DNA from 3 places in the Idiomarina sp. genome. Region 3 is predicted to be linked to each of the others. Evidence: predicted binding sites of a transcription regulator. Region 3 holds the regulator's gene; each other region holds the start of a gene.
The links. Region 3 encodes FliA, which starts transcription of late flagellar genes. Its sites were predicted from a motif close to CTAAAGNTNNNNNNNNNNNNGCCGATA; they were not measured.
Positions count from the first base shown of each region.

Region 1: pomA (flagellar motor protein PomA) is a predicted target of FliA. The motif match lies at 1,913-1,939, and genes of this name have one in related genera.
Region 2: KZ771_RS05825 (VC2046/SO_2500 family protein) is a predicted target of FliA. The motif match lies at 1,698-1,724, and genes of this name have one in related genera.

Region 1 covers NZ_CP080268.1:1,680,136-1,683,411, forward strand. The annotation lists gene KZ771_RS08225 (flagellar motor protein MotB) at 66-998, opposite strand; gene pomA (flagellar motor protein PomA) at 1,004-1,771, opposite strand; gene KZ771_RS08235 (exodeoxyribonuclease VII small subunit) at 1,979-2,218, shown strand; gene KZ771_RS08240 (polyprenyl synthetase family protein) at 2,215-3,099, shown strand; gene dxs (1-deoxy-D-xylulose-5-phosphate synthase) at 3,113-3,276, shown strand, end outside.
Region 2 covers NZ_CP080268.1:1,168,581-1,171,856, forward strand. The annotation lists gene dsbC (bifunctional protein-disulfide isomerase/oxidoreductase DsbC) at 1-204, opposite strand, end outside; gene xerD (site-specific tyrosine recombinase XerD) at 232-1,134, opposite strand; gene KZ771_RS05825 (VC2046/SO_2500 family protein) at 1,178-1,666, opposite strand; tRNA gene KZ771_RS05830 (tRNA-Tyr) at 1,782-1,866, shown strand; gene KZ771_RS05835 (NAD(P)H-quinone oxidoreductase) at 1,881-2,870, opposite strand; gene KZ771_RS05840 (tetratricopeptide repeat-containing response regulator) at 2,982-3,276, shown strand, end outside.
Region 3 covers NZ_CP080268.1:1,511,273-1,514,548, reverse strand. The annotation lists partial or broken gene flhF (flagellar biosynthesis protein FlhF) at 1-13, shown strand, start outside; gene KZ771_RS07455 (MinD/ParA family protein) at 29-901, shown strand; gene KZ771_RS07450 (RNA polymerase sigma factor FliA) at 894-1,619, shown strand; gene cheY (chemotaxis response regulator CheY) at 1,653-2,036, shown strand; gene KZ771_RS07440 (protein phosphatase CheZ) at 2,051-2,791, shown strand; gene KZ771_RS07435 (chemotaxis protein CheA) at 2,805-3,276, shown strand, end outside.

The sequences.
Region 1 (3,276 bases), 170 kb from region 3:
TTTACAACGCCAATGGCGGCTACTTAAGAAAACCTGCTTATTATACGAAATTTTTAGACTGACGGCTATTCCACCACGTTAACCGGATCTGACTCTTTTGCTTTACCCTGCATAATTGCAATATCGACACGGCGATTCTGAGCGCGGTTAGCTGCCGAGTTATTCGGCACGATGGGTTTAGTGTCTGCATAACCCATAGTGACCAGACGGTCTGCTTCAAAATCCTCGACTTGCAACATTTCCTCGGCTACAGCAACAGCTCGCTTGGCCGACAAGTCCCACTTAGAGGTATAAATTTCCGATACCAACTGCTGATTATCGGTGTGTCCGGAAATCGTAATCTCGCCCGGGATATCTTTTAACGCCTCAGCCACCTCGCGTATTACCGGTTTAAACTGTGGCTGCAAAAACGCTGAGCCTTCGGGAAATGAACCGCGCTCACGAATCCGAATTAAAATCTGTTGACCAAACTGCTCAAGCTCCAGTGTGCCGGCCTGCATTTCTTGTTGCAGTTGACGTTGAATTCGTTCCAGTAACTCTTTGGTTTTTTCGCTAGCGGCTTCTGAGTTGCTCTCCGACTCAGCGCTTTGTTTGTCTTCTTCACTTTCTGCCTGCTGTCCACCACGTTCCGTTTGCTGGCCACCGGCAAAGTCAGACTCGCCCTCCTGAAACTCCAGCATTTGCTGAGTCATCTCTACCGTTTGCTGCTGAATCGTTTCGATTGGCGTCGGTTCAGGGCGTCCCGGACGAAACTCTTGTGCTATAACGCTGGTTCCTTTAGGAATATCTTTAACTTCGATTTTATTTTGTACACCCAGAGCAAACTTCATCGAGCCTGCTATTTGTTTAAACTTCAACACATCCATTTCGGAGAACGACAGCAACAACACGAAGAAGCACATCAACAGTGTCATAAGATCGGCAAACGTCGCCATCCAGGCTGGTAACCCCGGGGGCGGGCATTTGCATTCTTCTTTGTCTTCCGCTGTTGCAGCCATGCGTTTTACTCGTCGCCCTCATCCGCGGTGGCTCGTTTCGATTCTGCTAAATAGTTACGCAGCATCCCTTCGATTACCCGCGGGTTTTGACCATCCTGAATACCCAAAATGGCATCCAGAATTAATTGTTGATTCAGCTTTTCCTGATCAGCACGTAGCATTAACTTGTTTTTAACCGGGATACAAAACACGTTCGCCATAAAGGCGCCATAGAGTGTGGTCAGTAGCGCAACTGCCATGGCCGGGCCGATAGCCTTAGGGTCATCCATATTGGATAACATACCCACCAGACCGATCAAAGTACCGATCATACCCATCGCCGGTGCGATGTCGGCTAGCACCGAGAAGAACCGAGCGCCCTCCTCGTGGCGGGTGTAACTCATCTGAATATCTTTAGAAAGTGTCTGGCGAACCACCTCGGCGTCATGTCCATCGACCAGCATGTCGATACCTTTACGGAAAAAACGATTTGGTATTTCTGCCTCTTCCAATGCCAGAAAGCCCCCTTTACGGGCGGAATCTGCCATTTCAACAGCGGTGTCGATAAGCTCTTGCGGGTGCTCAATTTTAAAGAAAAAAGCTTTTGCCATAACTCTACCGGTGGCAAAAAACTGGCTTAAGGAAAAGTTGGCTAACGCCACAAACAGGGAACCACCCACCACGATAAGAATGGACTGTACGTTGATAAACAGGCCCACGTCTCCGCTTAACACGATAGCCGCAACAACAAAACCTATTGCACCTATAATTCCTATCAGCGTTGCGATATCCACTCAGCGTCCCCCGAAATCAATTAAGCTGGCCGGTATTCCGGTTGCAGCGCGTTAGTCTATGCATTGCAGTACGTTCATTTTTAATCATCACGGCGCCGCTGACAAGCGATTACACAAAGTTCCTGCGCCAAGTTAGCTTATCATCGGCTGACATTGCTAAATCTTTATTAGATAATGGCGACTATCCGCTGGCAACGAGCACACATTATGACTGATAAAAAAACACAAGAACCATCTTTTGAGCAGGCGCTACAACAACTTGAACAACTGGTAAATGAACTGGAACATGGTGATTTACCGCTGGAAGATTCATTAAAAAAGTTTGAACAGGCTATCGCCCTCTCTCGTTCCAGTCAGCAGCAACTGCAACAAGCGGAACTAAAAGTTAAACAGTTGATTGCGCAAAACGGCGAGCAACAATTACAAGATCATGAGGCCAGTGAGTGAGTATCAAATCGCTTACCGAGGACGTTCGCCAACGCGTTGACCACGCCCTTGATGAACATTTGCAGCGCGCCAGCATTGACGAGTCCCTGGCCGCAGCGATGCGGTACGGCGTGTTACTTGGCGGCAAGCGTATCCGGCCCTACCTGACACTGGCTGTAGCTGAAATATGCCGTGGTGATATGTCAGCCGCATTAACTGCCGCATGCGCCATCGAATCAGTCCACGCATACTCGCTGATTCATGACGACTTACCGGCCATGGATGACGACGCCCTGCGGCGAGGTAAGCCAACCTGCCATATTCAATTTAACGAGGCCACAGCTATATTAGCCGGTGACGCCCTGCAGTCTTTCGCTTTTCAGTTGCTATCGCAGCCTCTGCCCAACATAACTCCGAAGCGCCAGTTACAGATGATGCATGTGCTAGCCAAAGCCAGCGGTGGTAACGGCATGTGCGGTGGTCAGGCACTGGATTTAGCGGCCACTCATAAGACACTATCAGAAGTCGAACTGCAGCAGGTACATCTGAACAAGACCGGGGCATTGATTCAAGCCAGTGCTGAGCTGGGTGCTTTGTGTGGCGAAGAAGATGCCCTGGCTTATCGGCGACAATTTAGTGAATTCGCACAGCAGCTGGGGTTAGCATTTCAAATTCAGGATGATATTTTGGATGTCACCAGCTCTACCGATGTTTTAGGGAAGCCTCAGGGTTCTGATGAACTTGCCGAGAAATCAACTTACGTTAAGCTACTCGGGCTTGACGGCGCCCGCCAAAAACTGCTTTTATTGCACCAACAAGCACTACAGTCGCTAGCGGATATACCGTACAATACTGCACAGCTAGAACAATTTTCTACGGTTCTGTTAACCCGGGACCATTAAACCAAAGAGTATTATGACTTCACTTCTTGACCGTATCGAGTTACCTGCGGATTTACGCCGCCTGCCCAAGCACCAACTCAAGCAGGTTTGTGATGAGGTTCGCCAATTTTTACTAAACTCGGTGAGCAAAAGTAGTGGCCACTTAGCGTCGGGCCTGGGAACCGTCGAACTGACCGT
Region 2 (3,276 bases), 340 kb from region 3:
AAGCCGGGTACCATCTTCAGAAACATAAAAAATGCCTTGATTAGAGGTAATTTCATAGAGCCCATCAATGGAGGTTTCGGCAATACCGGCGACCTGAATACCGAGCGCTTCCAGGCGACTGGTATCTGGCTGCTGAGCAGACGCTGACAAACTTAAGCCTAATAAGCTGCTAATCCCCAGTGCTGCAAAAAAAATTCGTTTCATAGTGTCCTCGTAACTGCCTGCTCGTAATTAACCGCGCGGATGATGCTGTGAGTGCAGGCTCTGCAACCGCTCCCGCGCTACCTGAGTATAAATTTGTGTGGTGGATAAATCACTGTGCCCCAGCAGCATTTGTAACACGCGAAGATCAGCTCCGTGGTTCAGTAAATGCGTTGCAAAAGCATGGCGCAGCGTATGCGGCGACAGATGAGCCTGTATCCCCGCAAGCTGAGCATAATGTTTTATACGGTACCAGAACGCCTGGCGCGTCAGTAAGGTACCGCGTTGCGTAATAAAAATCCATGGGCTGGACTTACCTGAAAGCGCCGGACGCCCATGTTTTAAGTAGCGTTGCAACCAGTCCAGTGCTTCTTCACCTAGCGGCACCAGTCGCTCTTTATCACCTTTACCAATAATACGTACCAGGCCCTGCTGCAGTGATACCTGCTGCAACTGCAAACGAATCAACTCGGTCACACGCAGTCCGCTGGCATAAAGTACTTCTAACATGGTGCGGTCGCGTAAACCCAATTCGCTGTCGGTATCAGGCGCATTCAATAGCGATTCGACATCCTGCTCGCTTAATGAATGAGGAATTGACTGGGGAAGTTTCGGGCGTTTTAATTTTGCGCTTGGATCGTTACTGAGCCAGCTTTGCTTAACCGCAAACTGGCAGAACTTTTTTATTGCGCTTAAAAAACGTGAGGTACTCCGCGGCGACAGCCCCTGGCTCCGGCGCCATAGTAAATAATCCTGCAGCACCTCGGTTGTGGTGTCCAGCAACCGTAGTTTGCATTGCCCGAGATAATCGCAATAACGTCTTAAATCGCTGCGGTAGGATGCCTGAGTGTTCTGACTCACCCCTTGATGTAACCATAGGTGTTCCACAAACGCATCTATCTTATCGTCATCTTGCGGGTGAACCTGGCTCATGCCAATACAACAACTTATCGATAGTTAGTTAATATGACTAAGCTTACATCAGCTGTTGATTGGGTTCTATCCCCAGTTGCTGCAATACATCATAAAGCTGGGCCGGATCGCGGCGGCGCTTAGGCAACGCCTCGGGTTGCTGCTTGCGTTTGCGTCGTTGTAGCGTTTGCCAGTCGAGGTTTGCGATGAGTTCCAGTGGTAAGCGTTGCGGATCGCTATTGGCAATAAGCGGCTGCGGGTGTACAGCATCCTGTAATTTAAAATCACTCAGTTGGTTTGCCTGATTGTAAACCCCGGAGGCTACTACTATTGCTTGATCATAGCCTAATGGTCGAGCCCGGGCAGCACCGATTTCCCTGGTCCAGTTAATGGATTCGGGCGCGTCATCGTTTATCGGTTGCTCGCCCATAGCAGCTAACCACAATGCAAACTCGGCACCATGCCCCTCTGCCATAGCCGCACTGGCCCGGTGGTCAAAAAAGGCCTGTGCGCTGGATTCAACTGTGTGTGCTGCTGACGTGTTTACTGGCATAATTCCGCTAACCCAAGAACCTTAACCGGGTTATCGGCAACGACAGCAATTGTTTAAGTTTTTCTTTTTAGCCCTTTACACAACCAATCAGACTGCTATGATACGCGCCTCGTGTGGAGGGGTTCCCGAGTGGCCAAAGGGATCAGACTGTAAATCTGACGGCTCAGCCTTCGCAGGTTCGAATCCTGCCCCCTCCACCACGCTTTCTTTTAGGTCAGTTCTGGCTATCCTCCAATTCAGCTATTTTCACAACGACTTTGCCCTGACTGTTATTGCCTTTTAAATAGGCTAGCGCATCATTGATTTCGCGCGCATCAAACTGTTTATCAAGTATTGGCCTGACCCGGCCAGCACTGAATGCTTCTGCAAACTGCTGCCACATTGCAGTCAAGATTTCCCCTTTTCGAGCACTGGGCAAGGCCCTTAGCGTTGACCCCATTAGCTGCTGTCGCTTCATTAACATGCGACCAAAATCGACGGAGCCTTCGCGGCCGCCCATCAAGCCAATCAATATAATGCGGCCGTCCTGGTTAAGAATTTTTTGATCCCGTGCAATCGAATCACCTGCAACAGGGTTGAGAATAACATCGACCCCGCCATGTACTTTGAGGATCTCAACGTAATCCTGTTGCTGCCGATTTATCGCTTTGGTGGCGCCAAGTGTTTCGCAAAAAGCACACTTATCGTCACCACTCGCGGTAACATAAATAGGATTGCCTTGCTCTCGGCATAACTGTATCAGCGCACTACCAACACCGCTGGCACCCGCGTGCGCAAACACCACATCGGTCGTGCTTAGTTGAGCCAGCATAAAGACATTTAAATAAGCAGTAGCAAAGGTCTCCAGCCAGGCAGCACCTTGCGCCAGACTCCAGCTTAGCGGCAATGTTAATACCTGGTGCTGGCTAACAATTACCGACTCGGCATAGCCACCGGCGGCCAACAAAGCCGCGACCCGATCACCAATGTTTAACTTCGTTACATCGCTGCCTACTGCGGTCACAATTCCCGAACACTCTAATCCCGGCACCGATGATGCCCCGGCAGGCGGCGGATAGGCGCCGGCTACTTGCATAAGATCGGCACGATTAACGCCGGCAAACGCGATACGAATTTGCACCTCATCCGCAGCTAATTGTTGCGGTTGTACGTCGGCATCGGTCTGCCATTCAATCTGTCCATCTTTTATCTGGGCTGCTAACATAAAAAATCCCTCAGCTTTTTAAGCAAAAAGTCGATAAGTACCGTAGTAAAGCGACGCAATAGCGATTAACCTAACATGGTCAGTGAGTTAAAAGGATAACAATAAGACATCATGAGTGAGTCTGTCGAACTCGCCGATAAGCGCGTCTTGATTATAGAAGATCAGAAAGCTTTTCAGGTGATGTTAAAGGGATTACTACTGAACCTTGGCGCCAAGGAAGTTGAAGCTAAACGTACCGGCGAGGCGGGTATCGCTGCCTATGTGCGGCGGCCATTCGACGTTATGTTGGTGGACTACAACCTTGGCCGCGGTAAAAATGGCCGTCAGGTACTGGAAGAGCTTAAGCACCGCGGTGTTTTAAAAGAAGACACTATATTTTTTATTATCACCGGTGATAATACCCGCC
Region 3 (3,276 bases):
TAGTATTAACTAAAGAAGTAGCGCGCACATGGACCAAGCAAGTGGCTTAAGAAGAATGAAACAATCTAAGATAAAAGTAATCGCAGTGACCGGTGGCAAAGGCGGCGTGGGTAAAACTAACGTGTCGCTGAATATGGCTATCGCGATGGCTCAACAGGGCAAACGCGTACTGGTACTGGATGCTGACTTAGGCTTGGCCAATGTGGACGTGATGCTGGGCTTGCGGGTACAAAAAAACCTCTCACACGTACTCGATGGCACTGCCGAGCTGCGCGATATTCTCATCGAAGGTCCGGCCGGTATTAAAATTGTCCCGGCGACTTCGGGCACACGTTCTATGGTTGAACTCTCCGAGCGCGAGCATGCCAGCCTGATTCAGGCTTTCAGCGATCTACAGCACGATTTTGATGTGTTAATTATTGATACCGCTGCCGGTATCGGCAACACCGTGGTCAGCTTTGCCAGAGCCTCGCAAGACGTTATCGTGGTGGTTTGCGACGAGCCCACCTCGATTACCGATGCTTATGCGCTGATGAAGGTGCTGAGCCGCGACCAGGGCGTGTTTAAATTTAAAGTGGTTGCCAATATGGTGCGCAACCTGCGCGACGGTCAGGTGCTGTTTAATAAGTTGACCAAGGTCACCGATCGCTTTTTAGATGTTGCGATAGAATTATCAGCAATTATTCCGTTTGACGAGAACTTACGTTTAGCCGTTCGCAAACAAAAAGCCATGGTTATGGCGCACCCCAAATCACCGGCGTCGCTGGCGATAAAAGCGTTGGCGAAAAAGGCTCTGGATTGGCCGATCCCGGCACAAGCCGGCGGTCATATGGAATTTTTCCTTGAACAATTAATAACTTCTGCCGATAACGCTAATAAGCAGGATGTTGCCAATGAATAAAGCGGCTGTTTACACTGCCCATGCCGATAATCGGCAGGCAATCATCGAACAACATACCGGCCTGGTAAAACGTATTGCCCATCACATGATGGCGCGATTGCCGGCGAGCGTACAAGTCGATGACTTAATACAGTCCGGTATGATTGGCTTATTAGAAGCTGCCCGTAACTTTGACGGTAGCAAAGGCGCCAGTTTCGAAACCTTTGCCGGTATTCGTATTCGTGGCGCGATGTTAGACGAGATACGCCGCGGCGACTGGGCACCACGTTCGGTGCATCGAAATCACCGCCGTGTTTTAGAGGCTATCCGGTTGGTCGAAAACGACACCGGCCGCGATGCCAAAGACGTTGAAGTGGCTGAGCGACTGGAGATGTCGCTGGATGAATATCACGCTATCCTGCGTGATGTAAACTCGGGGCGCATTATCGGAATGGAAGATCTAGGCGTGTCAGAAGACGCCATTATTCCGGAACAAGTTACCGGCTCGCACTATGAGCCACAGCGGGATGTAGAGAACGATGCCTTTCATCGGGCGCTGGCTGATACCATTTCGACGTTGCCAGAACGTGAAGCTTTAGTGCTTTCGTTGTATTATGATGAAGAATTAAATTTAAAAGAGATTGGCGAAGTGCTCAGTGTGAGCGAATCGCGAGTCAGTCAAATTCATAGTCAGGCTATGTTGCGTCTTAAATCACGGATGCAAAACTGGGTTGACTAAACGTGGTAATCGAGAGCCTCAGTGGAGGGAGCTTTGGATAAAAATATGAAAATTCTTGTTGTTGATGACTTTTCAACAATGAGACGAATCATCAAAAACTTGTTGCGTGATTTGGGCTTCACCAATATTCAGGAAGCCGATGACGGCAATACCGCGCTACCCATGTTGCAACAGGGTGACTTTGACTTTGTCGTAACCGACTGGAACATGCCGGGCATGCAGGGTATCGATTTGCTTAAGGAAATTCGCAAAGACGATAACTTGTCGCACCTACCGGTATTAATGGTAACCGCAGAAGCCAAGCGTGAGCAGATTATTCAGGCTGCGCAGGCAGGGGTTAACGGCTACATCGTTAAGCCATTCACTGCAGTGACGCTTAAAGAAAAGCTCGACAAAATTTTCGAACGTATTAGCTAAAAGGGCGAGCCACCATGACTGAGCAAGCCCATAATGTTTCGTTAGAGCAAGCGCGAGAGTTGGTTGAACTGCTTGAAGCAGGTCAGCAGAACAAAGCCAATGACAAGCTCGACGAAATGTTTGATCGTCGCAACGACAAGTTATTCACTTCTGTCGGCCAGCTGACGCGAGACCTCCACGAAGCGCTGCAGGACTTTCAGCTCGATCCGCGTATTGTGCAGTTGACCGAAGACGATCTGCCCGATGCCCAAAACCGCTTGCAGTATGTCATTCAAAAAACTGAGGATGCGGCCAACCGCACCATGGATGCCGTTGAAGCGTGTTTGCCGATGGCGGATGACATGCATCAAAAAATCGACCGATTAATGCCACAGTGGCAAAAACTCATGGACAATGACATTCAGTTAGACGAGTTTAAGTCGCTATGTCACGGCGTTGACGATGTATTGAAGTCGTGTGGCAGTAACATGCCACAGATCCATAGTCTGATGACCGAAGTATTGATGGCACAGGATTTTCAGGATATCACCGGACAGGTTATCCGCCGGGTTATACAACTGGTCGAAGACGTCGAGAAGAATCTGATTGAATTGTTAAAACTTTTTGGTGATGACGCCAAAAAAGTTACTAAGCAAGAGCCAAAAGCGGCCGATAAAAATCAAGCAGAGGGACCGATTATTGACGCCGACAAGCGCGATGACGTGGTTCATGGTCAGGACGATGTTGATGATTTACTGTCCAGTTTAGGATTCTAGGAGCAGCACTCGCATGAGCTTTGAAATGGACGAAGATATTCTACAGGATTTTTTGATAGAGGCCGGGGAGATACTCGAGCAACTATCTGAACAGCTGGTAGAGCTGGAAAATGATCCTGAGAATTCCGACTTGCTGAATGCTATTTTCCGTGGCTTCCACACGGTTAAAGGCGGCGCTGGATTTTTGAATGTACACGCGTTGGTCGATACCTGTCACGGTGCCGAAAACGTGTTCGATACCTTGCGTAACCATCAGCGTAAAGTCACCTCAGAGCTTATGGACGTGATCCTGCAGGCACTGGACACCATTAATGCGCAGTTTGCGCAGTTGCAAGCGCGAGACGAGCCGGAAGCGGCGTCTGACGAATTATTACAAGCGTTGCATAAGTTAAGCGAACCAGAGACCGAAGACGAGAGCGCTGCTGCTGAGAGTGTTGCGGAAGCTTCGCCAGAATCTGAACAACCAGCAGCCGAACAACCAGCTG